4 regions of the Streptomyces sp. NBC_01635 genome follow, and region 1 is predicted to be linked to each of the others. Evidence: riboswitches for the same ligand, from Rfam matches in the RefSeq annotation. Region 1 holds a riboswitch; each other region holds the start of a gene.
The links. A riboswitch is a leader RNA that binds a small molecule or an ion and turns the genes downstream of it on or off. The one in region 1 is predicted to bind cobalamin.
Positions count from the first base shown of each region.

Region 1 (7,149 bases):
ACACCCGCACGTCCTCCTGGCGCGTCCAACCGTTCGGCCCGCCGGGCGGGCCACAGCAGACGCAGCAACAGCAACACTGCGACCGGTAGCTGCAGCAGCCACAGGAGGGTACGCGGCCATTCCCCGTACCAGACGTTGGTCCCGTACAGCAGCGTGTGCCACACGCTCAGCACGTAGACGACGATCACGAACCGGTGCAGCCGTCGCCAGGTGTTCGCTCCGATGCGGTGCCGGACGTAGAACAGCAGTCCCAGGGGAACCGCCAGGTACAGGGCACCCTGCCCGAGCGGGATGGCGATCCGACCGGTTCCGGAGTCGTACCAGCCGGGTACGAAGGTGTCCGCGAAGCCCGCCCACAGCCGCTCGGCCCACGCCAGATTCGTTTCGTAGCGGACGAGTTCCGCCGCGAACATCAGCGCGTGCGCGAACATCAGCGCCATCGTGGTCAGGCTCGTGGTGCGGTGCCAGCGCTCCAGCACCTGTCGGGAGACCGGCAGTCGGGCGGGTCGTGGCCCCGACAACAGCAGCCCGAGCATGACCGTGCCCCAGGCCCACAGCAGTCCCGACCACCCGAACGCCTGGCTGAGCAAGTACATCCAGTAGGTGCCGGGATCGTCCATGAACGGCATGACCGCGACAGTGGCCGAATCACCCGAGTCCATGCGCACGTACAGGAAAGCGAACACGGCCCCCGTCAGCACCACCGCCGCACTCGCGTCGGGCAGGGCGGAGCGCAGGTCACCACGCAAAGCGATCCTGTCCGCGGAAGGCCGTTGCCGTCGCGGCGCTGCTGTCCCGCCTTCGTCCGGCCTCGCCTCTGACACCATCAAGGTCCTCCCGGGCACCGGCCACCGCAGGGACGGTGCGCATGTGTCGTGAGTCAACAAGTCTGGTTGAAGGAGGAGCGAGTACCGAGGCGTGATCCGGCCAGAGCGGCCGCCACGACCGCCGGACTGTCCACGGGCGCCGGGGACCCGGCCGCGACGTACGGGGTCCGCCGCCGTCCCGACCGGCCGCACCTGGTGCCCGCCGCCGACGCCGGGCACCACCGAATTCCACGACTTCCTCTTCTCCGAACAACGCTACCGACAGGCCGAGGAAGCGGGGTTCGACCGCGTGGAGATCTTCGGCGGCTCCGACGGCCGCCCCTACGACGAGAACGCCGAACGGCTCGTGCTGCGGGCCGCCCGCGAGAGCTGACGGTATGCAGGGGCGTGCGGACGAGGCCGCACTCCCTTTCGCCTCCAACTCGGCGGCACGTAGGATGACCTGGTCATCGCCGCGACGGGAGACAGGAAGCCGGTGCGAATCCGGCACGGTCCCGCCACTGTGACCGGGGAGTACACCCCCTCGACATGCCACTGCGCGAGCCGCGCGGGAAGGCAGGGGGAGCGTCGATCCGGGAGTCAGGACACTGGTCCGTCGCGGGCCCGTTCCGAGGAGCGCGGACTCCCCAGGAGGCTCTACGTGTACGACGGCATGCCCCGTCCCCTTTTGTTCTCCCCTGCTTCGTTCTGCCCTGCTCTGTTCTCCCCTGCCCGCAGGCGCCGCTCTCTGCGCGCCGCGGCCGTTGCCCTGTCGGCAGCCCTGCTGGCCGCCGGCTGCGGTTCGTCCGACGGCGGCGTCCAGGACCCGAAGACCACAGCGTCCTCGGCCGAGGGCTTCCCCCTCACCATCGACAACTGCGGCGTCAGGACCACCTACGACAAGCCGCCCTCCCGGGTGGTCACCATCCACCAGCACCCGGCGGAACTCATGCTCACCCTCGGGCTGAAGGACCGCATGGTCGGCACCGCCTTCCCCGACTCCGCCGTCCTGCCGGAACTGAAGAAGGACTACGACTCCGTCCCCGAACTGGCGAAGAAGGAACCGTCCTTCGAGACCGTTCTGGACGCCGAACCCGACCTCGTCTACGGCGGCTACGGCAGCGCGTTCGCCGAGAACGAGGGCCGTTCCCGCAAGGCGTTCGCCGACGTCGGCATCGACACCCATCTCAACCGCGAGTACTGCGGCAAGAAACGGGTGACGATGCGGGACACCTACGACGAGATCCGTACCATCGGCCGGCTCTTCGGCGTCCCCGACCGGGCCGACAGGCTGGTCACCGACCTCGAGGACCGCGTCGAGAAGGCCGCCACCACCGTCGAGGGCGAGCCAGAAGCGCCCGTCTTCGTGTACGACAGCGGCGACAAGACCGCCTTCACCGCGGGCGGCAAGAGCCTGGGCACCGAACTGATCCGACTGGCCGGCGGCGAGAACGTCTTCGCCGACCTCGACGACGTCTTCGGCGACGTCTCCTGGGAGCAGGTCGTCGCACGCAAGCCCGAGGTCATCGCCATCTACGACTACGCCGGCGCCGGAAGCGTCGAGCAGAAGAAGAAGTTCCTGCTCTCCCAGCCCGCCCTCGCCGACGTACCCGCCGTGAAGAACGAGCGGTTCGTCGTCCTGCCGCTGACCGCCACCCTGGTCGGCATCCGGTCGGCGTACGCGGTCGACGACCTGGCCCGCGGACTGCACCCCGAGAACTTCCAGTGACCCACACCGCCGCCGGCACGTCCGCCGAGCGGGCGGTGCCACGGCAGAAGCCCACCAGGCCGGGGGCGGGCCGTACGACGTTGGCCGTCACACTGCTCGTGCTCACCGCCCTGCTCGTGGTGTCCGCCACGGCGGGCCTGGCGATCGGCTCCGTTCAGGTCCCGCCAGGTCAGGTGTGGGGCATCGTGACGCACGCGCTGGGCGTCGACTGGCAGGAGCCCGACTGGTCGCGGGCGCGGGAAACCATCGTGGTGGACGTGCGGGCGCCGCGCGTGCTGCTCGGTGCGGTGGCCGGTGCGGGACTGGCGGTGGTGGGCACCGCCCTGCAGGCCCTGGTGCGCAATCCGCTCGCCGAGCCGTACCTGCTGGGCGTCTCCTCGGGCGCGTCCCTCGGTGCGGTCTCGGTGATCGTTTTCGGGGTCACCCTCTTCGGACCGGTGTCCCTGTCGGTGGCCGCCTTCGTGGGCGCCCTGGGCGCGTTGCTGCTCGTCTACGCCACCGCCCGCACCGGCGGACGCATCACCTCGGCGCGGCTCGTGCTGTCCGGCGTGGCGATCGCGGCGGTGCTCACCGCGGTGCTCGATCTGCTGCTGCTCACCACCGACAGCGGCAACGAGGCCCGTGCGGTGCTCGCCTGGACCCTCGGCGGACTCGGCGGGGTCAACTGGGGCACGCTGTGGCTGCCGAGCACGGCCCTGCTGCTCGGCATCGGCGTCCTCATGGCGCAGGCACGCAACCTGAACCTGCTCCTGGCCGGCGAGGAGGCGGCCACCACGATGGGGCTGGATGTGGCCCGGTTCCGTGCCCGCTTGTTCGTCCTGCTCTCCCTGGTGACCGGCGTACTCGTCGCCGCGACCGGACCGATCGGCTTCGTCGGCCTGATGATGCCCCACATCGTGCGCCTGTTCGTCGGCGGCGACCACCGCCGGGTCCTGCCCACGGCGGCACTGGGCGGGGCGGTCTTCCTCGTCTGGGCCGACATCGCCGCGCGGACGATCGCCGCTCCGATGGAGATCCCTGTCGGCGTCCTCACGGCCCTGTGCGGCGGGCCGTTCTTCCTGTGGCTGCTGCGCCGGGACGCCCGCCGAAGTACCGACCGAGGAACGGCATGACCGCCACCGAACTCTCCGTCGACGGCGTCACGCTCACCGCCGGAGCACGCCATCTGGTGCGGGACGTCTCCCTGACCGCCCGCCCGGGCGAGACCATCGGGCTCGTGGGCCCCAACGGCAGCGGCAAGTCCAGCCTCCTGCGCGCCGTCTACCGCGTGCTGCGCCCCGACACCGGCCAGGTCCGCGTCGACGGAAGCGACGCCTGGTCACTGCCGGTGCGGCAACTGGCCCGCATCGTGGCGGCCGTGGTGCAGGAATCGGCAGCAGACTTCGACCTCGCCGTCCGCGAGGTCGTCGCGATGGGCCGCACCCCGCACAAACGGCTTCTCGCCGGCGACACCCCCGAGGACGCCGAAATCGTCGCCTCCGCACTCCTGGCGGTCGACGCCGTCCACCTGGCCGACCGCCCGTTCGACCGGCTCTCCGGCGGCGAACGCCAGCGGGTGCTCATCGCCCGCGCCCTCGCTCAGCAACCCACCCTGCTCGTCCTCGACGAACCCACCAACCACCTCGACATCCGGCACCAGCTGGACGTGCTCGGCGCCCTGCGCCGCCTGCCCGCCACCGTGCTGCTCGCCCTGCACGACCTGAACCTGGCCGCCTACTACTGCGACCGTCTCTACGTCCTGCGCGACGGCGAAGTAACCGCCTGCGGCCCGCCCGCCGACATCCTCACCCCCCGCCTGCTGGCCGAGGTGTACGGGGTGGCGGCGGAAGTCGCCACCCATCCGCGCACGGGCGCCCCGCAGGTGACGTTCCTTCCCGAAGAGTCACACCTATGAAGGGCCCCTGCCCGCACGCTGCGGAAGCCCTTCGTTCACCAGCCGCCAGCCGCCAGGACTCAGGCATTTCAGCAGTTCAGCAGTTCAGCGGAGACTCCCTCGCGGCTTCGGCGGCACCGGCGGTAGCTCGGGAGCAGGCAGCGGAGCACCGTCGCACCCCTTCACCTCGCCGAACCGCGTGCCTTCCGTCCAGTCCCGACGCGCCCGTTCGATCTCCTCCTGAGACCGGCCGATCCAGTTCCGGAACAAGCGAATAATGCGCGCGTTTCCGCAGATCAGCTGCACTCTCAACCCCTACTGGTCAGCAAACTGCCAGCATCGGACGTCGGGTCGGCAAGCCTTGTCCTCGGGTTCGTTGGCCCGTGGAGTGGGGTCGTCCTTCAAGGGGTGCGGGCATCCGCGGTCGCGGTGGCCGAAATGCCCGCACGCGTACAGGATTCGTTACCGGTCGGGGAGGGTGGTGAGGTGCGGCGGTGAGGGCGTGTCAGGCTCTGGTGAAACCGGGACTCCCGTACAACGAAGCCCCAGCCTCCACATCCCGTCTCTCCCATCGACCCGAACGATCCGGGTGACCACCCACGGACGGGGGAAAGTCGAGTCGGCAACGCCATGGCCCAGGTCGGCGTCGATCCGAGTATGGCAAATGCATCGATTTTAATTCATATGGGCTAATCATTCACGTTTCGTGCGTACCACTCCCCTGGGCGGGGCACCCATGGCCCGTCCAGCCGAATAGGTGCCTGATCCACAGGTCGGATCCACTACCTGGAGTTATGCATGGAACCAGAATCCACCGCACGGGACTGCGCATTCGACTTTGCCGAGGCCCTTGAATTCGATCCGACGCTCAGGCAACTCCTGGACGGAGAAACCATCAGCCGTATCCGGCTGCCCTACGGAGAGGGGGAAGCCTGGCTCGTCACCCGCTACGAGGACGTGCGCATGGTGACGACGGACCGTCGTTTCAGCCGCAAGGCCGTCATCGGCCGGAACTTCCCGCGCATGACTCCTGAGCCGATCGTCCAGGACGAGGCGATCAATGTCATGGATCCACCGGGCAGCAACCGGCTGCGCAGTCTGGTCTCCAAGGGCTTCGCTCCCCGTCACATGGAGCACATGGAGAGGCGGGTCCAGCATGTCGTGGACGATTTGCTGGACCGGATGACGGAACACGGTTCACCCGCCGACCTGATGGAGCATCTGGCGGGCCCCCTGCCGCTGACCACCATCTGCGAGGTCCTCGACATCCCCGAAGCCGATCGCTCGCAACTGCGCGCTCATGCGCGGACCATGATGGACACCGGCCTCGACAACCGGGACAACGCGGTGAAGGCCAAGGCGGAGCTCCGCTCCTACTTCGCCACGCTGACGGCCCAGCGGCGCAAGGACCCCGGCGAGGACCTGATCAGCACGCTGGCCACCGCCCGTGACGGTGACGAGATCCTCAACGACCAGGAACTAACCGTCATGGCCATGGTTCTGCTCATCACCGGGCAGGACACCACCACCTACGAAATCGGGAACATCGTCTACACGCTGCTCTCCCGGCCAGAAGAAATTGCCAGGCTGCGCTCCCGCCCTGAACTGTTTCCACAGGCCATCGAGGAACTGCTGCGGTTCATCCCCTTCAGGAAAGGCGTGGGCATTCCCCGGGTGGCCCTCGAAGACGTGGAACTGGGCGGCGTGACCATCAGGCAAGGAGACATCGTGCACGTCTCCTACCTGACGGCCAACCGGGACGACCGGAAATTCGACCGGCCTGACGAGCTGGATCTGGAACGCACCGCCCCCCCGCACATGACGTTCGGCTGGGGTGGGCACCACTGTCTCGGTGCTCCCCTCGCCTCCGCCGAGATCCGGATGGCCGTCGGGTCGCTTCTGGAGCGCTTCCCCGGCCTGAAGCTGGCCAAGCCCGCCGACGAGGTGCGCTGGAACACCACGTCGATCTGGCGGTTTCCGCTCGCCCTGCCAGTCGCCTGGTGATGGCGGCTCGCGCCGGGGCCGACGGCTCCTGCCAGTCGGTGCCTGGCAGGAGCCGTCGTGGTCGCCTTCCCCGGACGCAGGTCGGCGCGGGGCGGCCGTTCGGGCCGGGAGCGGAGGGACCGGCTTCAGATCTCGGCTTCGGAACCCGAAACCCAGGTTCCCAGCGACATCTCGGCGGTGATGCCCGGACCGAAGCCGGCCATCAGACCTCGGTGTCCGTGGAGAGCCGACGCCTCGTCGAACATGCGCGACAAGGCGTCGAGAACCACCGCGCTCGCGATGTTGCCGTACTCCGTGAGCGTGGCACGGCTGAAGCGAAAGGCCTCGGACGGCACGTCGAGGAAGTAGCTCAGGTCGTCCAGGATGCGCGGACCGCCGGCGTGGATGACGTAGAAGTCCATCTTGCTCGCGTTCCACTGGTGCTCGTCCGCGAGGGCGCACAGCACCGGAGCGAGTGGCTCCATGGTCCCGGGCACACGCTTGTCGAGCTGGAAGTGGAAGCCCGTGGAACGAACCGCATAGGAGATCCAGTCCTCCGTGTCCGGGATGAGATACGAGCCGTTGCGTTCCAGCTGCACCCCCGTGCCGCCGCTCCCCCGAACCACTGCGGCGGCAATGCCGTCACCGAAGAGGCCGTTGGACAGCAGCGATCCCACGTTCAGGTCGGTGGGTTGGTAGCACAGCGAGCAGAACTCGCAGGCGATGATGAGCGCGTTGGCGTCGGGGTAGGCCTGGCA
Region 1 covers NZ_CP109277.1:904,958-912,106, forward strand. Annotated here, with positions in the region: gene OHB56_RS04475 (ferric reductase-like transmembrane domain-containing protein) at 1-827, opposite strand, end outside; gene OHB56_RS04480 (hypothetical protein) at 919-1,200, shown strand; cobalamin riboswitch at 1,292-1,417, shown strand; gene OHB56_RS04485 (ABC transporter substrate-binding protein) at 1,480-2,535, shown strand; gene OHB56_RS04490 (FecCD family ABC transporter permease) at 2,532-3,647, shown strand; partial or broken gene OHB56_RS04495 (ABC transporter ATP-binding protein) at 3,716-4,429, shown strand; partial or broken gene OHB56_RS04500 (pirin family protein) at 4,514-4,678, opposite strand; gene OHB56_RS04505 (cytochrome P450) at 5,207-6,412, shown strand; gene OHB56_RS04510 (type III polyketide synthase) at 6,538-7,149, opposite strand, start outside.

Region 2 (7,149 bases), 7.3 Mb from region 1:
AAGGTCAGCGTGCCGTCCACCCACACCAGACCGAGGACGATCCGCACCAGGGGATAGCCGATCAGCAGCGCCACTCCGGCCGCCACCAGCAGGACGACGAGACGGAAGGCGGTGGGGGAGGCCTTGCGGCGTGGAGCGCTCAGGGGGCGCACCGGGACATCTGACGGGCCGGCGGACGCGGGAGTCCGCTCGGCGTCGATGACGGAGTTCTCGCTCATGGTGTCCGCTCACCTGCCGCCGTTGAGGATCTTGGCGACCTCTTCGACCTTGGCGGGCCGGTAGTACTCGAGGTTGGGGTGCAGCAGTTCGAACTCGGTCTCCACCTGGGGCGTGGCTATCGCGCTGTTGGCGCCGTGCAGCGCCTGGCTGGCCTTCTCGGACAGGACGTAGCCGGCGAACAGCTTCTGGGCGTTGGGGTGGCCGGGCTCGGGGTTGAGCGTGTAGGCGAAGGCCGGTCCCGTGGCGCCGGGCTCCGGGAAGACGATGTCGACCGGCGCGCCCTTGGCCTTGGCGTTGTCGATGGCGGCCTTGCTGGCCACGCTCTGGATCGCGTACTGACCGGCGGCCAGTGACTCGGTCAGGCTGACCATGCCGCCGGGGTCGGGGAAGATCTCCTGCTTGCTCAGGCTCTCCAGGAAGCCGTCGACGTGGTCGTCGACGGTGCCGTAGTAGGTGGCGTAGCCGGAGCCGTCCTTGTGCGGGCCGTTCATCCTGCCCTTCCACTTGGGGTCACCCAGGTCGGCCCAGGTCTTCGGACGGTCCTGAGGCTTCACCAGGTCGGTGTTGATGCCGATTCCGAGGGCGTCGACGATGTACGGCGTGCCGACGATCCCCTCGCTGTCGAGGAGCCACTTTTCGGGGTGGTCGGCGGGCAGCAATCCGGCGTCCTTGAAGGACGTGACGAGCCCTTCCTTGAGGGCCGTCTGGATGAACGGGACATCGGCGTGCAGGATGACGTCGGCGGTTTCGGCCGCCGACTTCTTCTCGGTCGCGTACCGCGCCGAGAGGTCGGGGCTGGTCGCTCTGAGGACCTTGACGGAGACTCCCCGGTATTCCTTCTCGAACCCCTTGGCCAGTGCTTCGCACGAGGCGGGGGTGAGGGAACAGTAGAAGACGACCTGGCCCTCCTTCGCGGCCGCGGCCACCAGGGTCTCACCGGTGGCGGCGACCTCGCCGGCCTTCACCCCCGGCCCGCCCTTTCCGCAGGCGGTAAGCACAGCCAGGGAGGCGAGGACGGCCACGGTGAGCACACCGGTCCGGTGCGGGCGGTACTCCATGTTTCTATACCTCTCGTCGCGAGGCTGTTTCACAGCCGGTGTCGGTCTTTCGGTGCCGCGCCGTGTTCGGGCGTGCTCGTCGCGGAGGACGGAGCCGGCACCATCGCTCAGGGGCAAGTGGGGGGAGTGGGGGGCGGTGGCCCCGTCTGTCCCACGGCTGACGCGTGCGGGAAGGACGGGGCAGGGCGGCGGACACGCGCGGGGCGGGACGGCCGGCGCTCACGCGAACGGGCGGGGCGGTCCCTGCGGGGCTTGTGCCGTACGGCGCGACAGCCCCGCCCGGTGGGTCACTTGCGGTAGCGGTCTCCGTGCCGGCTGACCAGCTGCTCGTCGAGGTAGGCGACGGACTCGGGGGCCATGTCGGCGGTCGGTACCGGTTCGGGGACGAAGGCCCCGTACGGGTCGCTGCCGCGTACCAGGGTGGCGGTCTCGGTGTTGCCCTCCTCCTCTCGCTCGAAGGGCTTCATGTAGCGGACGGCGATGCCGATGCGCCGCTCGTCGCTGTGGCTCGGCCCCGAGCCGTGGAAGATGAACTGGTGGTGCAGCGAGAACTGCCCGGGCCGGAGCTGGATCAGCGTGGCGTCGTTCTCGTCCACCTCGACGGCGATCTCCTGCCCCTGGGAGAGCATGTTGGAGCCGTCGCTGTTGAAGGTGTGCTCGGCCTCCTTGGTGTGAGTGCCGGCGACCACCTTCAGGCAGCCGTTCTCCACGATGCTCGGGGCCAGCGCGATCCAGGCGGTGATGATCTCCCCGCCCTTGGGGATGCTGGAGAACGGGGCGTCCTGGTGCCAGGCCACATATCCGGGGTGGTGCGGGTTCTTGATGAAGAAGGAGGAGCCCCAGCAGTAGAGGTCGGGGCCGAGAACGCTCTCGACCGCGTCCAGTACGGGCTCCAGCCGGATCAGCTCGTTGACCCAGGGGAGCACCAGATGGGCCTTGGAGCGCAGGATGGCCGAGCCGCGTTCGCCGTACTCGGCCTCGAACGCCTCCAGCTTCGTACGGTAGGAAGCCGCCTGATCGGCCGTCATGGCATCCAGCGGGAACAGGAAGCCGTTCTGGCGGTAGCCGTCGACCTGGCCGGGTGACAGGGTCCCGGTCGTCGCTGTGGTCATGGAACACACCTCTCTCTGGTTGGGTTCTGGCTGTGCCGAAGGGATCCGCCCGGGTCGACGGGCGGTGAAACCGCATGCGACCGCCCGGGTCAACGGGCCGTGAAGCCGCCGTCGATCGGCAGGGTCACGCCGGTGATGTACGAGGCGGCGTCCGAGGCGAGGAACGCGATACCGTTCGCGACCTCCTCGGGCTCGGCGAACCTGCCGCCGAGGAGCCGGTCCCGCAGGTGTTCCTGCGGCTGCGAGATGCCCCGGTCGGCGATCCGTGTGGTCATCGTCAGTCCGGGACAGACCGCGTTGACCCGCAGACCGCGGTCCGCGAACTCGGCGGCCAACTGCCGGGTGAAGCCCAGCAGTCCTGCCTTGGTGGTGGCGTAGCCCAGTGCCGCCGGGTTGGCGGCCAGGGCGTGTGTCGACGAGACGTTCACGACCGACCCGCCGCGCGGTGCCGCGAGCAGCGCCGGCAGCAGTGCCCGGGTGAGCAGGTAGGCACTGGTGAGGTTGCGGGCGAGGTCCCGGTCCCACTGTTCCGGGTCCAGGTCCTGGATCGAACGCCGGCTGTTGACCCCGACGTTGTTGACCAGTCCCTTGATCACGATCCCGGACTCGTCCACCGCCCGGGGGATCCGCTCCACGTCGGACCGGTCGGTGAGGTCGGCCTCGACAACGGTGCAGGCGGCACCCGAACCGGCCAGACGTGCGGCGAGTTCGGTCAGACCGTCGGCGTCGATGTCGACGGCCAGGACGTGCGCACCGAGTCCGCCGAGCACCTCGGCGGTCGCGGCGCCGATTCCGGCGGCGGCTCCCGTGACGACGACTCCCAGGCCGTCGAACCCGGACTTTTCCAGCATGCGGTCACCCCCTTGGAAGGAAGGACGGGCAAAGGTCGGTCGATGCGGTCGACGCGGCTCACATCGACCCGACAAGAAATTCGGTCATCCGCTTCTCCGGATGAATCAGCTGCAACGTACATGGCTCCCCGCGGTCGCACCAGAGGTGTGCAGAAACCTTTTTTCAAGGGTTTTCCAGCCATTTTCTGCCGACCAAAAGGATCTCGACAGCGCCATTGCGCCCCCTGCTGACCGGCCCTATCCTCCAGTCATCCTGATCAGCGGATGAATCTTCAGGGCTTCGGTCGCACCCCCGCCCTGCGGCCGCCTCACCGCCGGAACCGACCGCTCAAGGGTCGGAAGAGAAGGAGGCGCAGATGCGTCTTGGAGTCTTCGACGGGAACCGCCTCGCGGTCTCGACGGACACGGAAGTCATCGATGTGACGGACCTGGTCCCGGGCCCCGACACACCACAGGGCCCGCTGCAACGGCTGTTGGAGCAGGACCTCGGTCACGTCCTCGCCGCCCCGGGGGCGCTGCGCGACTCCCCCCGGATCGACCCGGAGAAGGTGGCCTGGTCCGCCCCCCTGCCCCGGCCGCACAAGATCATCGGCGCGCCGGCCAACTACCGGGCGCACGTGGCCGAGATGAACAACCCGAACACCATCGCCGAGTGGGGTGTGTTCCTGAAGGCCGGCTCCTCCGTCATCGGCCCGGACGAACTCGTCAGGCTCCCCTACAGCGATGTGCGCACCGATCAGGAGGGCGAGCTGGGCATCGTCATCGGCAAGCGGGCCCGGAACGTGAGCCGGGAGGAGGCACTTGACCACGTCTTCGGCTACACCTGCGTCCTGGACATCACCATCCGCTCGACCGAGGACCGCTCCACCCGCAAGTCCTTCGACACCTTCACCCCGATCGGCCCGTTCGTGGTCACCAAGGACGAGATCGCCGACCCCGACGACCTCGAACTGCGCTGCTGGGTCAACGACGAGCAGCGTCAGTACAGCCGCACTTCCCTGATGATCTACAGCGTGCCGCGGCTCATCGAGTACGCCAGTTCCGTGATGACCCTCATGCCTGGCGACGTCATCGCCACCGGCACCCCGGAGGGCGTGGGCCCGCTTGCCGACGGCGACCGCATCACCGTGGAGATCGAGAAGGTGGGACGCCTGGAAGTGGGTGTGAGCGCCGATCACGCGCTCCCCTACGCCTCCCGCCTGGGCCGCTAGACCGGCTGATCCCCCGCGCCTCAAAGGCACGTCCACCTCGCCGGGGTGAACTGGCGCGGCGCGTCCCGGGCATCGACCAGACGTCGGCGCCGTGACGCGGACCGTCCTCGCATCGGGGCGCAGCACGCGGTAGACGGTCCTGGGCAGGCTGGAGTTGCCGCTGCCACGGCGACCGACCAGGGCGAACCGTTTGTTCCTGACGGCGGGTACATCGGCGAGGGCGGGCTGGGAAAGCAGGAACTTCTTCTGGCCGTAACCCCCGTGGACGAAGTCGGGTTCGGTGTCGAGGATCTTTTCGAACGACGTTTTCCTCTGGGCGAGTTCCGGTATCGCCTCGAAGTCCTTCGCCGATTCCGGCAGTACGGTCGAACCGGGGAGGGCGGTGCCCACCATGCGGTCCTTCAGGCCGAGGGCGAGCAGCGGTTCGGCAGGATGCCGGTGGACGGTGGCAACCCGGGACGGCGGCTTGTCGTAGGTCGTCCTCGCCCCGCAGTTGTCGATGGCGACGGGGAAACCTTCGAGTGACGATGCCGAAGTTGTCGGTTCCCGGCCGGTTTCGTCGGAGGAGCCGCAGCCGGCGGTCAGCACAGCCGCCGGCAGGGCGAGAGCCGCGGCTGTGCCGCGCACGGTCCGGCATCGACGGGCAGGGGAGAGCGAGGGTGACAAGGAGACCCTCCTGAGGAGTCCGCACTCCTCGGAACGGGCCCGGGACAGGCCGGTTTCCTGACTCCCGGACCGACGTTCCCCCTGCCTCGCCGCGCGGACCGCGCGGTGGCGTGCGGAAGAGGCGCACTCTCCGGTCACAGGGGCGGGACCGCGCCGGATTCACACCGGCTTCCTGTTTCCCGTCGCGGCGACGACCTGGCGATATCACGTTCCTTCGGGGCGGGTGCAAAGCATGAGTGGGGCAGGGCGCGGGTCCCGTCCGCCTGACCGGCGTGGTTCCCCCCTTGCTGACACGCCCGCGGCCGAATGCGAGGATGGTCGCGAACAAGGCGACAGCGGTCCGAGGAAGCCGGTGCGAACCCGGCGCGGTCCCGCCACTGTGATCGGCGAGCGCACACCCGCGCAGCCTCCTCCCGCAACCGGGCGAGGAGGCCGGGGGCGAGCCTCGATCCGAGAGCCAGAGACTCACGCGGTCGCCTCCTCGACGAGCCACCGGGGCGGATCTCCCCGGAGAGAGGAACGATGCCGCATGTCTGCCGGTGCCGGTCCAGCCCATGAAGCGGTAGACAACCAGGTCGTCCTCGCACCCGACCCCGCGCCCTGCCGGGTCGTCGTGTGTCGGGACTGCTGCTGCGGCAGCCCCAAGGTGATCGGCGTCGACCACGCGGCGCAGACAGCGCGCCTGCGCGCGGAGGTACCCGTGCGGGTGTCCGCCTGCCTGGACGTGTGCGAACAGGCCAATGTCATCGTCGTCCAGCCCTCCGCCGCGGGTCGGGCCGCCGGCGCCCGGCCCGTCTGGCTCGGGCTGGTCAACGACCCGGACGCCGCCGAGGACATCGCCGCCTGGGCACGCGCCGGCGGACCCGGCGTCGCCCCCCGGCCGGAGATCCTCGACCTGTACGCCATCACACCACCGCGGCGGCGTACGGCTCCCTGAAACCGTGCTCACCGGGAGGGCCCGCACGCCTTGGCAGCAGCCCGTTGCCGGACGAGCCGGGGTGCTCACACCCACCTACTCACTCATTGATCTCGCCTCAGGAGATCAGCCGGGAAGGAAGGCCCCGACATGACCGAACATGCTCGGGCACCTGCCGGGGCCGTCGCCGCCGCTCTCCAGGACGTGGCGGCCCTGGGCGGCTTCTTCGTCCTGCACGTCGGTGGCCCGGACGAGGGCTGGCATCCGCTCGACCACTCCTATGCGAGGGGCTTCACCGACCTGGCCGAAGCCGTGGAGCACCGGCACCACACCCGCGAACCGCGGATCGGCGTGTCCATCGCCCACCTCGGACACGCCGCACGCCTCTGGTCCCCGACCCTGGCCTGCGTGCTGCTGCACGGGATCGTCCCGGACCTGACGGAGTTGCAGCGTGCCGACGACGGACCGGCCCTCCGTCTGCCCCATGCTGCCGGCTGGTACACCGAGCGGCTGCCCGAACCCACTTCCGCCCTGAACGCGCAAGTGATGCGCCATCTGTGGGGGCTCGCGGCCGGACTCCGAATCAAGATCGCTCCGCGTCTGCTGGACGGGAACGCCGCCTCCGCGCTCGTCGGGGCGGCCCATGCTCTGCTGGCGGCCCGCCCCGGGCTGCGCAAGCCGCTCACCAGCCTCACGACCGAGCTGCTGAGTACCGGAGGACTCGCGGGTACCGGAGTGATCACCGGACCGGACCTCACCTTCCGCCGCCGGAGTTGCTGCCTCTACTACCGTGCACCGAAGGGCTCGAAGTGCGGTGACTGCTGCCTGGCCGGCCGAGATGGACCATGAAGTGAGGGGCAGCCGGAGCGACGCATCGGCCCGCCGGGTCGCCCTGGCCCTGCGCGACGAGGTGAACGACGTCACTCGTTGATGGCCGCGACGAGCAGGCTCCCGACATCCTTCGCCGATGGGCACCTTGGCGGCTCTGCCGTGGCCGTACTGCTTGTCGGGGCCGGGGTGGCCGGGGCACTTGTGGCGCCCCGGCCCCGTGGTCCTTACGGGTCAGGAAGCGGGCAGCTCGTCGCGGACGGTGCGGGCGGCGGCGACCAGGTTCTC
Region 2 covers NZ_CP109277.1:8,225,126-8,232,274, forward strand. Annotated here, with positions in the region: gene OHB56_RS37525 (iron ABC transporter permease) at 1-218, opposite strand, end outside; gene OHB56_RS37530 (extracellular solute-binding protein) at 228-1,277, opposite strand; gene OHB56_RS37535 (phytanoyl-CoA dioxygenase family protein) at 1,565-2,389, opposite strand; gene OHB56_RS37540 (SDR family oxidoreductase) at 2,479-3,240, opposite strand; gene OHB56_RS37545 (fumarylacetoacetate hydrolase family protein) at 3,597-4,451, shown strand; cobalamin riboswitch at 5,147-5,331, opposite strand; cobalamin riboswitch at 5,460-5,584, shown strand; gene OHB56_RS37550 ((2Fe-2S) ferredoxin domain-containing protein) at 5,647-6,054, shown strand; gene OHB56_RS37555 ((2Fe-2S)-binding protein) at 6,184-6,882, shown strand; gene metE (5-methyltetrahydropteroyltriglutamate--homocysteine S-methyltransferase) at 7,096-7,149, opposite strand, start outside.
Region 2: linked by a shared signal. The riboswitch ahead of OHB56_RS37550 ((2Fe-2S) ferredoxin domain-containing protein) and the one ahead of OHB56_RS04485 (ABC transporter substrate-binding protein) in region 1 are both predicted to bind cobalamin.

Region 3 (7,149 bases), 7.3 Mb from region 1:
GAGGCCTGCCGACGAGGGCTCGACGTGCTCGACGACCACCGGATGACGCTGGGCGCGTCGGAGCTGCGGGCGCGTGCCACCGCGCAGGGCGCGGAGCTGGCAGCCCTGGCCCAGCGGGCGAGCCTGGTCTCGGGCGGGCCGCGGCGGCTGCTGGTGTGGAGCGAACGCTGGCGGGCCACCGCGCTGTCCACGCCGCCCACCCGGCCACCCGCCGACCCGGCGCTGCTCCGCGGCATGACCGCCTACCGGGAGATCGCCGCCCGCGCGGAGGAGGCCCGGATGGACGGCAGGGCCGTGCCGGCGCTGGAGCGGGAACAACGGCGCCTGGAACGGGAGATCCGCTCCCGCACCCTGCACATGCGGGGCACGGCGGCCGACGGCCGGGGCCGGTTCGATGTCGGGGGCCGGTTCGACGTGGGCAGGCTGCTGCGACGGCTGAGCGACAGCGGTGACGTCCAACTGGTGGAACTCGCCGTGCTCGACGGGCGGGTGCAGGTGCTGTTGTGCGGGCAGGGGCGGGTGCGGCGGTTCGAGGCGGGTCCGCTGGCCGCGGCGGAGACCGAGGCCGAGCATGTGCAGGCCGGGCTGCGGCGTCTCGCCCATCCGGGGGCCCAGGCACGGCTGCCGGTGGTGGAGGCCGCGGGCCGGCGTCTGGAGGAGCTGTTGCTGGGTCCGGCGGCGGCGCATCTGGGCACCGGTCCGCTGGTGGTCGTACCTCCGGGACGGCTGCACCGGGTGCCGTGGGCGCTGCTGCCGTCGTTGCGGGACCGGGTGCTCAGTGTGTCGCCGTCGGCGAGCGGCTGGCTGCGCGCGCGGGAGACCGCTCCGCCGCCCGGGGGCCGCCAGGTGCTGGTGCGCGGTCCCGGACTCGCGACAGGTGGTGCGGAGGTGCCGGAGCTCGCCGGCCGGTACGGCGGGGCGAGGGTCCTGGAGGAGGACGACGCGAGGGTGGAGCGGGTACTGGAGGAACTGGACGGGGCCGAGCTGGCGCACATCGCCGCGCACGGCGAGTTCCGCGCGGACGGTCCGCTGTTCTCCTCGCTGCGGATGGCCGACGGGCCGCTGATCGTGCACGACTTCGAGCGGCTCGACCGCAGCCCGTACCGGATCATCCTGTCCTGCTGCGACACCGCGCGGTTCGCCAGCGTGGGCGCCGACGAACTCCTGGGCCTGGTCACGGCGTTGCTGCCGCTCGGCACGGCGGGTGTGGTGGCGTGCAGCGCGCCCGTGAACGACGCGGCGGTGGTGCCGCTGATGCTCGCGCTGCACAAGGGGCTCGACGCGGGACTGTCCCTGGCCCAGGCCCTGCGTGACGCGCGGGCCTCACTGCCGGGCGACGCGGTGCACCGGGCCACCGGGTGGGCGTTCTCGGCGTTCGGCGCGGCCTGAGACGGGCGGTCGGCCCCCGGCCCGGAGGACGAGGGGTCAGGCGGGCTGCGCCTCCCGGAGTTCGGAGCGCCGGGAGTCGGTCAACCGGGGCAGGGCGGTGCGGTCGCTCGCGCCGAGGCGGGTGTAGGCGCTGTACAGGTGGTTGCCGACGGTGCGGATCGACAGGGTGAGGCGTTCGGCGATCTGCCGGTTGCTGAGTCCGGTGGCGGCGAGGGTGACGATCTGCCTTTGTCGTGCGGTGAGTTCACCCAGGGTCAGAGCGGCGAGTGCCGGGGTGCGGGCGCCCTGGCAGCGACGGGCGAGGGCGACGGCACGCGTGCGCGCGGTGCGGGCGGCACCCGGGTCTCGGTGGGCGGCGGCGGCCTGGGCGTACGCTTCGGCCGAGAACAGCAGGAAGCCGCGCCGCTCCAGTTCGCCGGCCGCGCGGTCCAGGGCGGGGCCGTCGGCGTGCGTGAGGGCGTCGGCGTGGGCGGCGAAGACACCGGTGAGCCGCCCGGCGGCCCGCTCGGGGGCACCCAGGCGGACGGCGTCATAGGGATCGTGCGGGGCGTGGGCGGGGTGCCGGACGCTCGCGAGGGCCGGCGACTGGGCCTCGGCGAGGGCGAGTTCGGCTCTTGCTTCGGCGACCGCCCCGACGCCCACTTCGGCTTCGGCTTCGGCTTCGGCTGGACCGGAGCGTGCGGAGGCCGTCGTGCGCAGTCCCTCACGGGCCCATGCGGCGGCCTCCCGCACTTCGCCCCGCAGCCGCGCGTACCGGGCCCGCAGTGCCGCGTACCCGGCGGGCACCGGGACGCCCTCCGCCACCAGCCAGTCCCCCACGGGCGCCGGGACGGTCCGGACGTCGGCCTGCCCGATCAGCGCGGTGAGGGCGGCGGCCTCGGCGTCCAGGGCGGGTCCGTACTCCTCGGGCGCGCGGGCCAGCCGGCGCGCCCGCAGTCTGCCGGCCGCGGCCCGCAGGACGGGGCCGTGCAGGGGGTGGGTGAGACGGACGGCGCCCCGGCCGTCGACGTGGACCAGACCGTCGCCCTCCAGACGTTCGAGGGCGGCGAGGTCGAGGGGAGCGGGGCCCGCCGGGCCGCCGGCCGGGTCCATCGGATGCTCCGGGCCCGTCGGGCCGTCCAGTTCCACCGGCAGGGGTTCGGCGAAGGCCAGGCGGTCCAGCGTCTCGCGTTCGCCGGGGCCCGTGCGGGTGAGCAGGTAAGCGGTGTGCTCGCGGACGGCCGGCGTGAGCGGCACCGGGCCCCGCCAGGCCCACTCGTCCGTGCCCGCCGGTACACGGGTGAGGTCCTCGTGTCCCCGCAGCGCCCCCAGGAGTTCGCGCAGCAGCCGCAGGTCGCCGCCGGCGAGGCGGTGCAGCCGGTTGACGGTGAGAGGCTCCGGGGTCCGGTCCGCGCCCACCGCGACCAGCTGTGCGGTCTCCTCGCGGGGCAGCGGCCCCAGGGGCAGGCGGGGCAGCAGCTCGCCGGTCCACAGCCGGGACACCGCGGCAGGTACGGGAGCTCCGTCGGTGACGACGATCAGCAGCCGGGTGTCCGACCGCACGGCGAGTTGGTGGACCAGGGCGGCGGAGGAGTCGTCGAGCAGGTGGGCGTCGTCGACCAGCAGGGTCCGTACTCCGGACAGGAGCCGGACCGCGCGGTGCAGGGTGACCGATTCGGGCAGCAGGGGGGCGAAGGCGGCGAACGGCATCCGGTGGGCCTGCGGGATTCCGGCGACCCGGGCGCAGTCGGTGCCGCGGACGGCCTCGGTGACGAGCCGGGTCTTGCCCCGGCCCGGCGGTCCGGTCACCACGAGGCCACGCCGGGCTCCGGCCGACGACCGGCGGACCAGACGCAGTTCGTCCTCCCTGCCGGTGAAGGGCCAGAGCGGCAAGGGCTCCGGCGCCACCACGTCCCTCATGGACGGTGTCTCCTCCCTCTCGTGGGGCCGGAACGGCGTGCACGGCGTGATCGTGTTCCCGGGCGAAGTCGTCACATCAACAGGAGCGGGGATACTCACGCCTGATACAGGGCGAGTTGAGTAGACCTCGACTCAGGCGCCGGTGGCCGTCCGTGGGGCACCCTCTCCCCCATGACCCCTCGCTACTGCTCGCTGACGCGGCAGCCGGCCCCCGCCTTCGCGCCGGGGCTCGCCGCCGAGCGGCTGGGCGCGCTGACCGCCGGGCGGCGGATGTGGGTCAACGGCACCGTGCTGCACTACTGCTTCTTCCGCGGCGACACCGAAGGGTCGGTCATTCCCGTGCCGGGGACCGGCCGGACCCGGTGGGTGCCGTGGGGCGGCACCACGGCGCAGCAGGACGTGGTGCGCGAGTGCTTCGCCGAGTGGCAGGGGCTCGGGATCGGACTCTCCTTCACCGAGGTCCACGACCGCTCGGAGGCGGAGCTGCGCATCGGCTTCCAGTCCGGCGGCGGCTCCTGGTCGGCCGTGGGTAAGGAGGCACTCCTGGCGGGTCTGCACGAGCGCACCGTGAACTTCGGCTGGGACCTGACCGAGCCCGGGGAGCGTGGGACGGCCCTGCACCAGATCGGCCACGCCCTGGGCATGCTGCACGAGCACCAGAGCCCCTGCGCGGGTCTCCACTGGGACGACGAGGCCGTGTACGCCGAACTGGCGGGCCCGCCCAACCACTGGAGCCGGGAACGGACGCACCACAACATCCTGCGCAAGCTGGACGCGACCGAGGCCAACGGCCCCGTCTGGGACGCCGATTCGATCATGGGATACACCTTCGCGCCGGGGCTGATACTGGAACCGGAGCAGTTCCGCGGGGGCGTCCATCCGCCCGGCACGCTGTCCGCGGCGGACAAGGAGTTCGCCCTCGGCTGGTATCCGCCGGCCGAACGGCCCGGCCCGCCCGCGCTGGTGCCGTTCCGCTCGGCGCCGCTCGGTCTGGGCCCCGGCGAACAGGCCGACTTCCAGATCGACCCGGTGGAGACCCGCGACTACACGGTGGGCACCTTCGGCGACGGCGACCTGGTCGTCGTGCTGTTCGAGGAGCGGGGCGGGGAGCCCCGCTACCTCGCCGGGCACGACGACGGGGGAACCCCGCACAACGCGACCCTCGCGGTCCGGCTCGTCAAGGGCCGCCGCTACTTCGTCCGGATCCGCCTCTACTCCGCACGGGGTTCGGGCGAAACCGCGGTCATGTGCTGGTAACGGCACCGGTCCGCCGAACACGGACGCCACGACCACTGTCCGGCGCCGGGGGAGCGGCCGGGGACGTCACCTTCAGGGGAGGGTGACGTCCCCGGCCCACGCCACGTCCGGGAGAGCGGCGGCCGGTCGGCTGCCCGCCCCGTCGTCCGCGCCCTGCCCACCGGGCGACTCGTCGGACCCGACCCGAATCCGGGCACCCGGCCGACGGTGGGGCAGCACGGCCCGGCCCTGTCCGACGAGGCACGCGTCCCATCGGCTCACCCATGTTCCAGCTCACCATCCGGATGATGGACGTGTCGCTCCCCTCCCCCGCCGCACCCCGTACGCTGGCTGGTGCAGCTGGTTCGCCCCGTCAGCCGGACGGGATGCGTCGTAAGAGGGAACCCGGTGGGAATCCGGGACTGCCCCGCAGCGGTGAGCGGGAACGACCGCCGTCATACGCACTGGGTCCGACGAACCGGGCCCGGGAAGCGACGGCCAGTAGGTGTCCTCCCCACGAGGACGTGCCCGCGAGTCCGAAGACCTGCCCGTTGCCCGCGTACGACCGGCTCGTGCGCGGATATCCCGGTGACCTCGAGGGCGGGTCGGCGTACATACCAGGCGGACGACGGCGCTGTGCTGCACGAGGTCGTTTCCGTCCGGTCCGTCGCCCTTCGCGCTCTCGTCCCGCCACCGGGATCTCAGGGATTCGTCTCGCGAAGGAGATCTCCGTGACCAGCAGGACCGCGACCGCGGCAGCCCGGGCCACCGTGTACGGCTACCCCCGCCAGGGCGCGAACAGGGAACTGAAGAAGGCGATCGAGGGCTACTGGAAGGGCCGCGTCACCGCCGACGAGCTGCGCGCCGCCGCCGCCGAACTGCGCCGGACGAACTGGCGGCAGCTGGCCGAGGCCGGCATCGACGAAGTCCCGGCCGGCGACTTCTCGTACTACGACCACGTCCTCGACACCACCGTCATGGTCGGCGCGATCCCCGACCGCCACCGCGCCGCCGTCGAGACGGACGCCTTGGACGGCTACTTCGCCATGGCGCGCGGCACCCAGGAGGTGGCGCCGCTGGAGATGACCAAGTGGTTCGACACCAACTACCACTACCTGGTCCCGGAGCTGGGCCCGGACACCGTCTTCACCGCCGACTCCGCCAAGCAGGTCGCCGAACTGAAGGAAGCCCTCGCACTCGGCCTGGCCGCCCGACCCGTTTTGGTCGGTCCGGTCACCTACCTCCTGCTCGCCAAGCCCGCCCCGGGCATGGCCGTCGGCTTCGACCCGCTCACCCTGCTCGACCGGCTGTTGCCCGTCTACGCCGAGGTCCTGGCCGACCTGCGGGCCGCGGGCGCGGAGTGGGTGCAGCTGGACGAGCCCGCCCTCGTCCAGGACCGCTCTCCGGTCGAACTGAACGCCGCCAAGCGGGCCTACCGTGAGCTGGGGGGCCTCACCGACCGCCCGAAGCTGCTGCTCGCCTCGTACTTCGACCGCCTCGGTGACGCGATGCCGCTGCTGGCCAAGGCTCCGGTCGAGGGCCTGGCCCTGGACTTCACCGAGGCCGCCGCCGCCAACCTGGACGCCCTGGCCGCCGTGGGCGGGCTGCCCGGCAAGCGGCTGGTCGCCGGGGTCGTCAACGGCCGCAACATCTGGGTGAACGACCTGGAGAAGTCCCTGTCCCTCCTCGGCACGCTGCTCGGCCTGGCCGACCGGGTCGACGTGGCCGCCTCCTGCTCCCTGCTGCACGTCCCGATCGACACCGCGACGGAACGGGACATCGAACCGCAGATCCTGCGCTGGCTCTCCTTCGCCCGGCAGAAGACCACCGAGATCGTCACTCTCGCCAAGGGCCTCGCCCAGGGCACCGGCACGATCACCGCCGAACTCGCCGCCAACCGGGCCGACCTCGCTTCCCGCGCGAACTCCCCGCTCACACATGACCCGGCCGTCCGGACCCGCGCCGCCGCCGTCACGGCCGCCGACGCCCGTCGCTCCCGGCCCTACGCCGAACGCGCCGCCGCCCAGCACGCCCGCCTGGGCCTGCCGCTCCTGCCGACCACCACCATCGGCTCCTTCCCGCAGACCGGCGAACTGCGCACCGCCCGCGCCGACCTGCGCGCCGGCCGCCTCGACACCGCCGGCTACGAGGAGCGCGTCAAGGCCGAGATCCAGGAGGTGATCTCCTTCCAGGAGAAGGCCGGCCTGGACGTCCTGGTGCACGGCGAGGCCGAACGCAACGACATGGTCCAGTACTTCGCCGAGCAGCTCACCGGCTACCTCGCCACCCGGTACGGCTGGGTCCAGTCCTACGGCACCCGCTACGTCCGCCCGCCGGTCCTGGCCGGCGACCTCTCCCGCCCCGAACCGATGACCGTGCGCTGGACCACATACGCCCAGTCCCTCACCGCCCGCCCGGTCAAGGGCATGCTCACCGGCCCGGTCACCATGCTCGCCTGGTCCTTCGTCCGCGACGACCAGCCCCTCGCCGACACCGCCCGCCAGGTCGCCCTGGCCCTGCGCGACGAGGTGAACGACCTCGAGGCGGCCGGCACCTCGGTGATCCAGGTGGACGAACCCGCGCTCCGCGAGACCCTGCCCCTGCGCGCCGCCGACCACGCCGCCT
Region 3 covers NZ_CP109277.1:8,232,646-8,239,794, reverse strand. Annotated here, with positions in the region: gene OHB56_RS37575 (CHAT domain-containing protein) at 1-1,389, shown strand, start outside; gene OHB56_RS37570 (LuxR C-terminal-related transcriptional regulator) at 1,426-3,288, opposite strand; gene OHB56_RS37565 (M12 family metallopeptidase) at 3,460-4,545, shown strand; cobalamin riboswitch at 4,869-5,091, shown strand; gene metE (5-methyltetrahydropteroyltriglutamate--homocysteine S-methyltransferase) at 5,256-7,149, shown strand, end outside.
Region 3: linked by a shared signal. The riboswitch ahead of metE (5-methyltetrahydropteroyltriglutamate--homocysteine S-methyltransferase) and the one ahead of OHB56_RS04485 (ABC transporter substrate-binding protein) in region 1 are both predicted to bind cobalamin.

Region 4 (7,149 bases), 6.0 Mb from region 1:
GCGCCCCGCAGGCCCATGTGGTGGTACTCGGATATCCCCGCTTCTACAGACTCTCGGGCAGCTGCATCGCCGGGCTCACCGAGACCGAGCGCAGCGCGATCAACAACGCCTCGGACGTGCTGAACGGGGTGATGGCGAAGCAGGCGGCCAACGCCGGGTTTACCTTCTCCAGCGTGGTGGACGAGTTCACCGGACATGAACTCTGCTCGGGCGACGCATGGCTCCACAGCGTGTCGGTTCCGATCATCAACTCCTACCACCCGAAGGCCGTCGGGCAGTCAGGGGGATACCTGCCCGCTTTCCGCTCCGTGGCCTAGCGGACCCGGGTGTGCGCGCTCTCCCCCCCCGCGTGCGATGGCACCGCGCCGCCCTGCCCGGCCGGTGCCAGCGCACCCGCGCACCCGTATGTCCGCGCCGCCCGCCCGCCCGCCCGCCCACCCGCCCGCGCCGCCTGCCGGCTTTCTGGCGGATGGAGCACTTCACAGGCCGGTCGCGGCCACTGCCGCCAGTTCCTCCGGGGTGAGGGGGACGGCGGCCATGTCGGCCGGCAGCCCCCACGCGCGCAGCAGGTGCGCGGCCGCGATACCCCACGGAAGCCGCAGTCCCGCTGCCGCGAGGAGATCCGTACGGGCCAGCATCTCGGCGACCGGCCCGGTACGCACCCCGGACGGCGTGAGCAGCGCGGCGTCGTCGGCCCAGCGCAGGGCGAGATCCACGTCATGGGTCGCCATGACCACCGTGGTGCCCCGCTCGCGCAACCCGGCGAGCGTCGCGAGCAGCCGCTCCTGACCGTCCGGGTCGAGACCCGCGGTCGGTTCGTCCAGGATCAGGACGCGCGGCCGCATCGCCACCGCCCCCGCGATCGCGGTCCGCTTGCGCTGCCCGTAGGACAGCAGATGGGTGGGCCGTTCGGCGAGCGCGGTGATGTCGAGTGCGGCCAGCGCCTCCGTGACCCGCGCCCGTACCTCCGTGTCGGACAGTCCGAGGTTCAGCGGCCCGAACGACACGTCCTGGCCCACGGACGCCGCGAACAACTGGTCGTCCGGGTCCTGCACCACCAGCTGCACCGTCGTCCGCAGCCGGGTCAGCCCCTTGCGGTCGTACCGGACGGGCCGGCCCGCCACGGCCAACTCGCCCCCGCTCGGACGCAGTCCACCACTCAGTAGCCGCATCAGCGTGGTCTTGCCACTGCCGTTGCGGCCCAGCAGTGCGAGCGCGCGTCCCTCCCGCACCTCGAAGTCGAGGCCGGTGAGCACGGCCGGGCCGTCCTCGTAGGCGAAGGACGCGTCCCGCAGGGTGACCAGGGCGGGGACCGGGGCGGGATCGCTCATGGCATCCGGCTTTCCAGGAGAAGGGCGACGGCGGCCAGTGCCGCGAGGAGCAGCAGGCTCACGGCCGTGAACCGTACGGAGACGCGCGCCTCGGGCACCAGGACGCGCAGTGTGCCGTCGTAACCGCGCCCGGCGAGCCCCGCCTGCAACCGCGCCGCCCGGTCGAAGGACCGGACGAACGCCGTCGCGCCTAGACCGCCCAGCGAACGCCAGGACGCCGCCCGGGTGGTGTGCCCGAGCCGGGCCGCCTGCGCCTGACCGATCCGGCGCACCGAGTCGAGCAGCAGGAAACTCATGCGGTACATCACCAGGGCCACGTCCACCAGCGGTGCGGGCACCCCGGCCCGCACCAGACGCGGCAGCAGGTCCGACATCGGCGTGGTGAAGGCGAACAGCAGCACCCCGAGGGACGCCGCCGAGGTGCGCAGCAGCAACTCGCCCGCGCGCAGCGGTCCTTCGGGGGCCGGGGAAACGAACCCGTCCGGCCCGCCCACCTGCACCAGCAGGGTGAGCGCCCCGGTGACGCAGAAGCCCAGCGGCACCCGGTAGGCGCGCCACAACCGCCGGCCCGGCACCCCCGCCGGGCCCAGCAACGCCACGAGCGCGGTCACCAGCACCAGAGCCGCACCCGGCCACGGAGGCAGGGAGATCGCGAGCACGGTGAGCCCCAGCCCGAGCACGGCCTTGTCCACGGGATGACGGCGGCGCCAGCGACTGCTGTGCGCCGCCGCGTCGATCGGCAGCACGCGCGATCAGGCCCGGGGACCGGGGGAGACCGCCTCGTCGGGGAGCCCCGGGCCGGCGTCCGAGCCGGTACCGGGCGCCGGCTGCTGCTGCCGTGCCCGTTCCTCACCCTGCCGACGCCCGCGCCGCACCCCGAAGTAGTACGCCAGGACCCCCGCGCCGACGGCGGCCTGGAGGGCGAAGAGCCCCGACTCGATCTCACCGGACGGGGGCTCGTACAACGGGGAGAACCACGGCTCGTAGTCCGGTTCGAGCTCGGTGATGGCGGTCTCCGCCTCGCCGTCCGCACCGGCGAACGGCTCCTCCTTGTGGTCGCCGAGCCCGAGCGCCAGCGGCAGCACCGCGAGCGCGGCCACGGCGAGCAGCAGCAGGGTGTTGATTTTCGCGTTCCTGGTCATCGAGCCACCGTCCCGGTACCGGTCGTACCCGTCGTACTCGTTGTTCCCGCCGTGCCCGCCGTCTGCTTCGTCTCCGGCTCCGTTTCCGTCGCCGCCGTTTCCGTTGCCCCTCGCTTGCCGGTCAACAGCACGCCGAGGCGGGTCAGTTCGCCCTTGCTGGACTGCACCAGCAGGCGCATCACCAGGACGGTCAGCAGCCCTTCGCTCACCGCGAGCGGGATCTGCGTGACGGCGAAGATGGAGCCGAACTTCCCGAGCGCGCCCGGGAACCCGCTCCCCGGGTCGGGGAAGGCGAGCGCCAGTTGCACGCTGGTGACGCAGTACGTGGACAGGTCGGCGACGAACGCGCCGCAGAACACCGCGGCCATCAGCGGCGCCCCGGACCGCCGCGCCAGCCGGTACACGCCGTACCCCGCCCACGGCCCGACGATCGCCATCGAGAAGACGTTGGCGCCCAGCGTGGTCAGCCCGCCGTGGGCCAGCAACAGGGCCTGGAACAGCAGGGTGATGGTGCCCAGCACCGCCATGATCGGCGGCCGGAACAGGATGGCGCCCAGCCCGGTGCCGGTGGGGTGGGAGCAACTCCCGGTCACCGAGGGCAGTTTCAGCGCGGACAGAACGAAGGTGAACGCTCCCGAGGCGCCGAGCAGCAGCGTGCTCTCGGGATGTTCCCTGACTTCACGGATGAGCGACCGGGCTCCGTGGACGACGAACGGCGTAGCCGCGACGCCCCAGGCGACCGCGTGCGCCGGTGGCAGAAAACCTTCGGCAATGTGCATGGCTCAGCAGACCCTCTCCAGCACCTCGTGGATGGTTGACGCGCCTTGGCCGGTCTCCTGGCTGACGGGTACCACCGCCCGAGCTCCGCCTTCCCGGGTCCTGGGGCCTGTCGTCACATTCCTGCCCTCCGGGCGGACGACAGGAATGTGACGACAGGCCCCAAGTGGACCCAGTGGCTGCCCGTCGGTCCTGTCGGAGGACAGGACCAGGGGCCGGAGCCGGACTTCCCGATCACAGTGGCGAGGGCCGCACCGGTATCGCACCGGATTTCCCGTTCACCAAGGCGTGGCGACAGTAGACCCGGATCCGGCCCGGTGACAAGCGGGTGCCGGGGGCGCGCGGGCGGCGTTCCGCAGCTCGCCTCCCGGCGCACCCCCGCGGCCTCGAGGGCGGGGGTGCGCAGGTGGGGCGGCGGTCACACACGCGCCACCCGCCCGGGCGGCCACCGCGCGCCGAAGCGTCGGCATGGGGGGCCGGGGCCCTGGGCAGAACCTTGCTGCAATTAATATGCAAAAACGAATTCCAGTCAGCAGAGGTGTGAGGTTCGATGACGACCCGACGAATACGGCGTACCACCGGCGCGGCGGCCACGGCCGCCGCGTTCTCGCTGGCCGCCGCCTGCTCGGCGCCGACCGGCGGCTCGGACGCCGGCACGGGCGGCGGCGGGTCCGCCGAGTCCGTGGTGATCGGGGTCTCCACCGAGCCCGACACCCTGAACCCCCTGCTCGGCTACGGCAAGGACGGCAACTCCAAGATCTTCGACGGGCTGCTCGCCCGGGACGCCGACCTGAAACTCAAGCCCGCCCTCGCGAAGGCGCTTCCCGAGATCGCCGACGACGGCCGCACCTACACCTACACCCTGCGCCCGGGCGTCGAGTTCAGCGACGGCGAACCCCTCACCGCCGAAGACGTCGTCTACACGTACCGCACGGTCCTCGACGACAAGACCAACAACGCCGCCAAGAGCGAACTCGACGCCGTCAAGGAGGTCCGGGCGGACGGCGGCGACAAGGTCGTCTTCACCCTCAAGTACCCCTACGCGGCCTTCGCCGCCCGCACGGTGCTGCCCGTCGTCCCCGAACACATCGCGGGCAAGCAGGACCCCAACACCGGCTCCTTCAACACCGAGCCGATCGGCACCGGACCGTACGTCCTCACCGGCTGGAGCAAGGGCGAGAAGCTCACCTTCAAGGCGAACCCGGACTACTGGGGCGGCGCACCGAAGGTGAAGAAGCTCACCATGGCGATCATCGCCGACGACGACGTCCGCGCCACCCGGCTGCGCTCCGGCGACCTCGACGGCGCGACCCTCCCGCCCAACCTCGCCGCCACCTTCGAGAACGACGACGACCGCACGACGTACCAGGCCACCACCTACGACTTCCGCGCCGTCACCCTCCCCACCGCGAACAAGGTCACCGGCGACACCGCGATCCGCCGCGCCCTCGACCTGGCCGTGGACCGCAAGGCCATGGTCGACAAGATCCTCGACGGCGCCGGCCGCCCCGCCTACGGGCCGCTGCCCCTCGACGACCCCTGGTACACCAAGGACGTCGAACGCCCCCAGGACCTCGCCGAGGCCGAGAAGATCCTCGACCGCGACGGCTGGAAGTCCGGCAAGGACGGCATCCGCGCCAAGGACGGCGCCCGCGCCACGTTCACCCTCTACTACCCCTCCGGCGACAAGGTCCGCCAGGACCACGCCCTCGCCTACGCCTCCGACGCCAAGAAGGCCGGCATCGACGTCAAGGTCGAAGGCGCCACCTGGGAGGTCATCGAACCCCGGATGGGCAAGGACGCCGTCCTCGCCGGCTTCGGCAGCACCGGCGACCCCGACTTCGGCCTCTACACCCTGCTGCACTCCTCCCTCGCCGGCGACGGCTTCAACAACATGGCCCGCTACGACAACCCCGCCGTCGACGAAGCCCTCGACACCGGCCGCCGCAGCCAGGACCCCGAGGACCGCAAGGCCGCCTACGACGACCTCCAGCGCGCACTCGTCAAGAACCCCGGCTACACCTTCCTCACCCACATCGACCACCTCTACGTCCTCGCCGACCGCTGGGAAGGCCTCACCACCCAGGTCGAACCGCACGAGCACGGCTTCGCCAGCGGCCCCTGGTGGAACGCCGAGGACTGGCAGCCCAAGAAGTGAAGACCCTTCCCTGGGGGGCGATGGGACACCTCGTGGCACGGCGGGCCCTGCTCGCCGTGCCCGTCCTCCTCGTCGTCACCTTCGGCGCCTTCGCCCTCGCCGCCGCCTCCCCGTTCGACCCCGTCAAGGCATACGCCGGCACCGCCGCCCTCGGCGCCGACCAGGAGACCCTGGACCGGCTCCGGGACAACCTCGGCGTGGACCGCTCCTTCGCCGTCCAGTGGTGGGAATGGCTGACCTCCGCCGTCACCGGCGACCTCGGCCAGTCCAGCGTGCTGCGCCAGCCGGTCGCCGAGGCGATCGGCGAGCGGATCGTGTGGTCCACGCTGCTGTGCGCCGTCGCGTTCGCCGTCGCCATCCTGCTCGGCACCCTGCTCGGCGTGCTCGCCGCCCGCCGCCCCGGCTCGCTCCTCGACCGGACGGTCACCTCCCTCGCGTACTCCCTGGAAGCCGCGCCGGTCTTCTGGATCGCCCTGCTCGCCGTCTGGCTGTTCGCCCTCCACCTGGACGTCCTTCCGGCCGGCGGCCTCACCGACACCGGCAGCGAACACGTCACCGCCGGACAGGTCGCGAGCCACCTGATCCTCCCCGCCGGCGTCCTCGCCGTCTCCCAGCTCCCCTGGTTCACGCTCTACGTACGCCAAGGCGTCGGCGACGCCCTCGCGGAGGACCCCGTACGCGGCGCCCGCGCCCGCGGCCTCGGCGAACGCACCGTGCTCCTCGGCCACGCCCTGCGCTCCGGACTCCTACCGGTCCTCACCCTGATCGGCTCCCGCGTCCCCGAGCTCATCACCGGTGCCCTGCTGGTGGAGACCGTCTTCAGCTGGCCGGGCATCGCGGCCGCCACCGTCGAGGCGGCCACCGCCGTCGACTTCCCGCTCCTGGCCGCGCTGACGACCCTCGCCACCGCCGCCGTCCTCGCCGGGAACCTCCTGGCGGACCTCCTGTACGGACTGACCGACCCGAGGGTGAAGCTCAGTGAGATGTGATTCCGATGGCTGACACCACCCTGGAGAAGGCGAGCACGGCCGGGTCCGCGGCCCCGGCCGTCGCATGGCGCTCGCGCGGCACTGCCCGCCGCTCCACCCACACCCTGCGGCTGCGCGTCTCCGCCGCACTGGTCGCCGTGACCGCCCTCGCGGTCCTGCTCGTCCCCCCGCTGGTCCAGCTCGACCAGCAGGCCGTCGACCTCGCCTCGAAACTCCTCCCGCCCAACTGGGCCCATCCCTTCGGCACCGACGACGTCGGCCGCGACCTGCTGCTGCGCTGCGTCTACGGCCTGCGGGTCTCCCTGCTCGTCGGCGTCGTGGCGGCGCTCACCGCCACCGTGATCGGCACCGCCGTCGGAGCCGCGGCCGGAACCTTCGGCGGCTGGGTCGACCGCCTCGTCATGCGCCTGGTCGACACCCTCTCCTCCGTTCCGCACCTGCTGCTCGGCATCTTCATCGTCGCCATGTTCCGGCCGGGCGTCTGGCCCGTGGTGGTCTCGGTCGCCGCCACCCACTGGCTGTCCACGGCCCGCATCGTCCGCGCCGAGGTCCTCTCGCTGCGTTCCCGCCCGTACATCGACGCGGCCGTCTCCGGGGGCGCCTCCCGGCGGCGGGTGGTGCTGCGGCACCTGCTGCCCGGCGTACTGCCGCAGGCCGGCCTCGCCGCCGTCCTGATGATCCCGCACGCCATGTGGCACGAGTCGGCGCTGTCCTTCCTCGGCCTCGGCCTGCCCACCCACACCGCCAGCCTC
Region 4 covers NZ_CP109277.1:6,907,626-6,914,774, forward strand. Annotated here, with positions in the region: gene OHB56_RS32020 (SGNH/GDSL hydrolase family protein) at 1-317, shown strand, start outside; gene OHB56_RS32025 (energy-coupling factor ABC transporter ATP-binding protein) at 480-1,331, opposite strand; gene cbiQ (cobalt ECF transporter T component CbiQ) at 1,328-2,077, opposite strand; gene OHB56_RS32035 (energy-coupling factor ABC transporter substrate-binding protein) at 2,084-2,473, opposite strand; gene OHB56_RS32040 (energy-coupling factor ABC transporter permease) at 2,470-3,252, opposite strand; cobalamin riboswitch at 3,282-3,551, opposite strand; gene OHB56_RS32045 (ABC transporter substrate-binding protein) at 3,801-5,408, shown strand; gene OHB56_RS32050 (ABC transporter permease) at 5,429-6,397, shown strand; gene OHB56_RS32055 (ABC transporter permease) at 6,403-7,149, shown strand, end outside.
Region 4: linked by a shared signal. The riboswitch ahead of OHB56_RS32040 (energy-coupling factor ABC transporter permease) and the one ahead of OHB56_RS04485 (ABC transporter substrate-binding protein) in region 1 are both predicted to bind cobalamin.